Regions from separate parts of the Ferrimonas sp. YFM genome, predicted to be linked through region 1. Evidence: predicted binding sites of a transcription regulator. Region 1 holds the regulator's gene; each other region holds the start of a gene.
The links. Region 1 encodes LexA, which represses DNA repair genes until DNA is damaged. Its sites were predicted from a motif close to TACTGTATNNNNATACAGTA; they were not measured.
Positions count from the first base shown of each region.

Region 1 (2,261 bases):
CGCCATGACGATCAGGATGATGAAAGGGATCACCGTCCACAGCACCTCAACCTTGGTGCTTTCATGGAAATTGGCAGGCACTGCCCCCTTGGACTTGCGGTGTCGGATCAGCGAGTAAAGCATGATGCCGAACACCACCGCCGCAATGGCACAGCAGATGTAGAAGATGGTCATATGCAGGCCGTAGACCTGCTCGCTGATGGCGGTCACCCCGGGGGTCAGGTTGTAGTCTGATTCCGTGGCCAGCGCCAGGGTTGGCATCAGCACCAGGCCGATCACCAACGAAAAGTAACGTCTCACAAATACTGCTCCTCTGTGTATTGCAACCTGCAATATCCAGAAGAGAGCCAGCACAGTAATTCACAGCCCTATGAAGCTCCCCTCCCCCTCAATAGGTTTGGGCATACCGCGGAACCGCTTAATCCGGAGTCACTCCGCCGCACACGATTCTGCGATCGTGTCTTTTCCTAACCTAATGAGACAAACTCATTTGATCAAGATCAAGAATAGCACTCAATGAAACAATGGAAGGGCAAAACAGAGGAAATACCTTATATGCCGGCCAAGTCGGAATATAAGTCTAAGCAGATGAAAGAATGAGCGAATTATCGCAGGAAGGGGGCGAATTAGATTCAAAAATCGGGATTGGGGCTAATTACAGCCTAAAGCCCCCCTTTTTCCCGAAAATCAGTGGATCCAGTTGCTGACCAGGGCAGGAGTCATGGGATGGTGTTGAGGCTGGAACAGATAGCCACAGCAATCGGCCCGGCGACTGGCCAGCTCCAGGCGTCGCCAGTCACGGGCGGCGATGGTGGGCAACCAGGCCAGCACCGCAGAACAGGTGCGGCCGCTCAGGGCCTGCTCCACGGCCCACTGCCCCTCCACCTCGTCCTGGCAGCGCACCAGCAAAATGCGATCCATGGCCACACCGGCCTCCTTCAGGATCCGCTTCCAGCCGAAGGCGGGCGGATTGACCAGCACCAGCCAGCGCTCTTTGCGGCTCAGTTCAGCCAGTTCCGGCGCGAGCCGGGTCAAGGTCTCGATGCCATCCTCCAGCTTGTTCAGGCTGGCACCATGATTCCAACTTCCCTGCCACAGGCCAGGGTGGCGGTATTGTGTTGCCTGGCGGCTTTTCATCAGTGCAATCCTCCATTTCGAATCACCCCCACTGCCAGCCCCTCGATGCACATGTACTCCTGCTCCAGGTCGACCACTATGGGTTGATACTCTTGGTTTTCTGCGTGCAGATAGACGACGTTACCCTTACGTTCGAAGCGTTTTACCGTCACATCCTCTCCAACTCTGGCCACCACCACCTGGCCATTGCGGGCGTCCTTCTGGCTGTGTACCGCCAGCAGGTCACCATCCATGATGCCGATGTCCACCATGGAGTCGCCGCGCACCCTCAGCAGGAAGTCGGCGCTGGGATGGAACATGGCCGGATCCATCTGGCAGTGCTGCTCGATATGCTGTTGAGCCAGGATCGGCTCACCGGCGGCCACCTGACCGATCAGGGGCAGACCCAGCTGCTCCGGCTCAGGGCCGCTGTCCAGCAGGCGGATGCCCCGGGAGGTGCCGGGCACAATCTCAATCACCTGTTTGCGGGCCAGGGCCTTGAGGTGCTCCTCGGCGGCATTGGCACTGCGGAACCCCAAGCGTTTGGCGATCTCGGCCCGGGTGGGGGGCATGCCGGTCTCCTGCATGTGACTGCGGATAAGCTCCAGCACCTGGCTCTGTCTTGGGGTTAACGGCTTCATAGTTCTACCTGTTTATCTATACAGTACCACTGTGAGTATATACAGGTAGGCGATTAATTCAACAGTTATTTGCAGGCAGGAGTTCCGGAACAGTTTGAGACAACTGAATATCTGAGCCACTGCCGTACCGAGCGCTTTCGGTGTAGAATCTACGTCAATTGAAGAACAAGAAGCGAACTCAACGGTGACTCAAGACTACCTTTCACCCTGGATGCAGGGTGCACGCTGGCTGCAGAAGCCGGTAGTGACCACCCGCCTGGTGCCCGAGGACCCCATCTCTGAGCTGGATATCGATCCCAAGCGGCCCCTGGTGTACGTGATGGCCCACGAATCCCACTCTGATCTGCTGGCCCTGCATGAGGCCTGTCTGAACAGCGGCCTGCCCAGTCCCCTTGAGCCCCTGGAGGTCAAGGGAGAGAAGGTGAGCCGGGTGGTGTGGCTCAACGGCGCCACCCCCCTGTTTGGCACGCGCAAGAAAGCGGACTTTATGGCCCGCTTCGAAAA
Region 1 covers NZ_AP027368.1:176,746-179,006, reverse strand. Annotated here, with positions in the region: partial or broken gene coxB (cytochrome c oxidase subunit II) at 1-300, opposite strand, end outside; gene QUE41_RS00850 (SulA-like leucine-rich domain-containing protein) at 688-1,137, opposite strand; gene lexA (transcriptional repressor LexA) at 1,137-1,757, opposite strand; gene plsB (glycerol-3-phosphate 1-O-acyltransferase PlsB) at 1,969-2,261, shown strand, end outside.

Region 2 (2,261 bases), 2.2 Mb from region 1:
CCTTGAACTCCAGGGCGGTAAGTTTCAGCTCCGCCTGCACATCCCCATCCTTGTACTGAATCAGGCGTACCATCACCAGGTGGTGCGCCTTGGCCAGCCACAGATAGGTCTGACGGCTGCTGCCTTCCCCCCGATCCCGCTCCACCTTGATGGTCTCCAGGGTGCCAAAGGGCAGGGTCAGGGTCTCCTCACCCACCACCCTGTAGCGGTACTCCTTCTCCCTGGCCTTATAGATGATGGGGTAGGCCATCTCGGTCTTCCCGGCGGCCACATCCAGCCTCAACTGTTGCTGATAGCTCAGGGGATCGAACTTGGGTTCGCTCCAGGGCAGGGTGGCTTTCTCATCCCGGTACTGGGCCTGAATGGGGCCCTGATCAGGGTTGAAGCGGATCCAGGATTTGAAATCCGGGCCGGTGCCGGAGCGTTTCATCCGGTACAGGGTGGGGCGCACCAGTTGCGACACCATCCTGAATTCGCTGGTTTCGGTGCGGGTATCGGACAGAAACAGCAAGCCCACCTTGCTCTGGTAACCCAGGCGGTACTGGCCATCGTCCAACAGCTCCAGCTGGTAGTAGCCTTCGCCCAGCTCGGAGTCGCCGCGCCACACCTGATAGTCCGCCCGGTAGGGCAGCAGCGGATTGGCCTGAACAGCCAGGGTCTGCAGCAGCAGAAACAGGGTGAGTAGGGCTCGCATGGGCAATCCTCCTTAGGGCTTGTTTAAAAGGGTAGTTGCCAAAGCAGCTCAGCGAGATCCGGTTGCCATTGATAGCGGTTCATGTTGATGCGGCTGCCGTTGACCTCCACCCCCTCTTGGCGCAGACGGTATTGCTGCTCCCGGTAGCCCGGGGAGTCCTTGGGCAGGGAGATCTTGCCACCGGCACCCAGTACCCGGTACCAGGGCAGCGCCATCTCCTTGGGGGCGGTGCGCATTGCCCGCCCTGCCAACCGGGCCCGGCCAGGCAGCCCCGCCAGATCCGCCAGTTGCCCATAGCTGACCACCTTGCCCTCGGGGATCATCAGGCACACCTGCCAGATCCTCTGTTCGCCGGTCAGGGGCTTGGGTTCACTCATCCGTCTTTGTCCTTCCTGTTTGGGGGCAGCCAGTCTACTGAATTCTTTAGCGCTTTTCTTTAGGACTTTGCCCAAGCGCTTCTGGTTCCCAGAGATCCCTTGGATCTGAAGCCAAGATGATTAATACTGTATATGCGTACAGTATTTTGTTTGGTGCTGAAAATGTTGAAACCCGTTGACTCCCTGCTTAAGCGTGATGACCTGTGGCTGGCCAGCCAGTGGCAGCAGGATAAGTGTGGCATCGCCACAGGCTTTCCCGGCCTGGACCAGCGCCTGGCCCGCCAGGGCTGGCCGGACAGAGGGGTGGTGGAGGTGCTGGTGGCCCACCCTGGCAGTGGTGAGGCCCTGTTGCTGCAGAGTCTGGTCACCCCGGCGGAGGATCAGTGGCTGCTGCTGATCTGCCCGCCCTTTGTGCCCTATGCGCCGGCCTGGAGTCGGGAGCTGGACCTGTCCCGGCTGCTGTGCCTGACCGAGCTGGATCGTAAAGAGCAGTTGTGGGCGGCGGAGCAGGCCCTGGCCAGCGGCAGCTGCCAGCGGGTGCTGCTTTGGCTCGATGCCTTGTCGGTGAGTGAGTCGCGGCGACTGCAGCTGGCGGCGGAGAAGGGGGAGAGCGTCGCCCTGGTGTTCCTGCCTCCGGAGCTGGAGCAGGAGAGCCATCCGGTCAGTTTGCGCCTTCGGCTGTCGCTGACCCGTGGGGGGCACAATTTGCAGATCCTCAAGCAGCGCGGTGGCTGGCCTCAGTCGTCTCAGCCAGTGACTCTGGCGCCCTCTGGCTGGGGGCCGCTCCCCGCAAAGGGGAGGGCGACCCTAGTGCAGGGACCCTGGTAATGCTGTGGTTGGGTCTGCACTTTATCGATCTGCAGCTGCACCACCAGGCCAGAACCCTGGAACAGGCTCCTCCCCTGGCTTTGGTGGGAGGACAACCCATACAGGTGCTGCAACTGAACAGTCTGGCCCGGGATGCCGGTGTGGCCCGGGGGCAGAGCCTGGCTACGGCCACCTCCCTGTGTCCGGAGCTCAGGCTGCTGGAGCCCATGGCCGACGACGGTCCTCTGCTGGAGGAGTTGGGGGCCTGGGCCTATGGGTTCAGCGGCCGGGTGGTGCTGGTGCCGCCGGACCGTTTGCTGCTGGAGGCGGGCAGCATGCTGCGGCTCTTTGGTGGCCTGGCCCAGTGGCGCGCGGCCCTGAAT
Region 2 covers NZ_AP027368.1:2,613,312-2,615,572, reverse strand. Annotated here, with positions in the region: gene QUE41_RS12155 (DUF3108 domain-containing protein) at 1-694, opposite strand, end outside; gene QUE41_RS12160 (class II glutamine amidotransferase) at 1-6, shown strand, start outside; gene QUE41_RS12150 (MGMT family protein) at 718-1,071, opposite strand; gene imuA (translesion DNA synthesis-associated protein ImuA) at 1,234-1,899, shown strand; gene QUE41_RS12140 (Y-family DNA polymerase) at 1,899-2,261, shown strand, end outside.
Region 2: a site for LexA is predicted at 1,196-1,215, ahead of imuA (translesion DNA synthesis-associated protein ImuA). Genes of this name have one in related genera too.

Region 3 (2,261 bases), 1.8 Mb from region 1:
TGCTTCATTGCTCTTGGGCAGCATCCCTTCCAGGCGCAGCTCGGTGGCGATGGAGGGCAGACGGGCGATGATGTCGTTGGTCTGGTTGACGTAGAAGTCCTGGACCTTCTGCTGGTTGATCACCTCGGCCAACGCCAGGGAGGCGACGGTGATGATCGCCAGAGAGGTGAGCATCAGCCGCCGCTGCAGCCGCGGCCGTTTACTGAACAGGGTGGGGATCAGCCGCATACCAGATTGAACCTGTAGCCCTGACCACGAATGGTCACTATGGGGTTCTCCAGGCCGCCCTGGCTCAGCTTCTTACGTACCCGGGAGATCATCACCTCGATGGTGTTGGGGTCCCCCTCCTTGTCCTGATAGAGGATATCCAGCAGGCGCTGCTTGGAGATCACCTGCTGATGATGGCGCATCAGGTACTCCAGAATCTGGTATTCGAAGGCGGTCAGCTCCAGCTCGGCTTCACCCAGGGTCGCCTGTTTGGCGGCCATGTCCAGGGTCAGGTGTTCACACTGGATCACCGGCTTGACGAAACCGGCACTGCGGCGCACCAGGGCGTTGAGGCGGGCGATCAGCTCTTCGACCTGGAAGGGTTTCACCAGATAGTCATCGGCGCCGGCGTTGAGTCCGGCCACCTTGTCCTTCCAGTGATCCCGGGCGGTGAGGATCAGAATCGGCTGACGAAAGCCGTTGTCTCTCAGGTGCTGAATCAGATCGATGCCGTCCTGATCCGGCAGGCCAAGGTCCACCACGGCGATGTCTACCGGGTAGTTTTCCGCCAGATAACGCCCCTCTCCGGCAGACTCCGAGGCCATTACCTGGTTGCCCATCTCGGTCAGGCGGACCTTCAGGTGGTGGCGCAACAGGGCATCGTCTTCAATCACCAGTATCTTCATTGTCACCTCGGGTAGTTGGCGGAAAAGGGAGGGCAGTTGCCCGGTGCCACTAAGGATAGTGCCTTTGCTCTGAATCTTTCCTGAACCATAACATAGCAAAGAAAAACTAACAGAGTATCTGATGCTTAGACATCATGTCACCGGGCCATAATTGACCAGCATCAAGGGAAAGGATCAGAGGTCTGTATTTATATACAGTGTTGGGGTAGACTGGCGCAAAACTAGTCGATTGGGGGAGCCGAAATGGCAGTCATCGTTAAATACGTGGTTGAGCGGGATGGAGTGGAGAAAATGACCTTTGCCAGTAAAGCGGAAGCCGATGCTTATGACAAGATGCTGGACATTGCTGACGATCTGGAAGCGATGATCCAGGGCAGCGGCCTGGTTGAGCAGGAGGAGTTGGTCGAATCCCTGGCGCTCTACCTGGCAGAGCATAAGGAGGAGGTCGCCACCATTCTTAAAGGTAAGAAGAAAGCCCCCGCCAAGCCCGCCGCAAAGAAACCCGCCCCCAAGGCTGCGGATAAAGCCGCCTGAGCATAAAAAAACCGGCTCGAGGGAGCCGGTTCGCAAAACCTTGCAGGAAAATAATGATGATACTCTGCCCATTTGCTGGCGAGTGTCGCTATTTTACCACTTTGGTCTAAAGGCCTGATTACCCCCTAGGGGGTATTTTGTCGCCAGTTATCGCTGGAATTTTGCTCTGATGCCGTTGGCGCCCCAGGCGATCAACAGGTTACACAGCATCACCGCACCCAGAATTACCGCCATTCGCATCCAGGGTTGCTCGAAGGCGATGCGCATGGAGATCAGCCTGTGGGTGGTGGGCAGCCACACCAGCAGGGTGGAGAGCACCAGACCCACTTGGACCACCAGTACGGACCAGGGACGGCGGGTGAGCAACAGGGCCGGAAGCAGGGCCACGGGCACCGCGACCAGGGCGTTGCCGTAGCGCAGGAAGTGGGCGCCCAGCACCAGGTAGGCAAGGATGATCAGCAAAATTCGCCACCACATTGGGGCCTCCGGTACAACAAATGGAATTCGGCCTCTATTGTCCTACGTATTCAGTCAGTTAATCTGCGACCTGTCTCATAGTAACGGGTTTATTAACTACCTCTAAAGTAATATTTACTTTCCGCTGATATTCAGTCGGTTACTCGATGTCGAAGCTGTAGTAGATATCCAGAGAGTCTTTGAGGGTGTTGTTGATCCCCTCGATCCACAAGCGGTTTTGCAGGTAGTAGCGCACCGTGACCTCGGTGATGGGCTCAAAGATGTTGACCCCGTATTTGAGGAAGATCTTCTCCCCCAGGTAGCCGCTGATGGCCACCTGGGTGTCGTCGCCATCCCCTTCGGTTCCGACCCGGACCT
Region 3 covers NZ_AP027368.1:2,998,850-3,001,110, reverse strand. Annotated here, with positions in the region: gene QUE41_RS13990 (ATP-binding protein) at 1-228, opposite strand, end outside; gene QUE41_RS13985 (response regulator) at 219-893, opposite strand; gene QUE41_RS13980 (YebG family protein) at 1,137-1,427, shown strand; gene QUE41_RS13975 (hypothetical protein) at 1,575-1,904, opposite strand; gene tamB (autotransporter assembly complex protein TamB) at 2,044-2,261, opposite strand, start outside.
Region 3: a site for LexA is predicted at 1,074-1,093, ahead of QUE41_RS13980 (YebG family protein). Genes of this name have one in related genera too.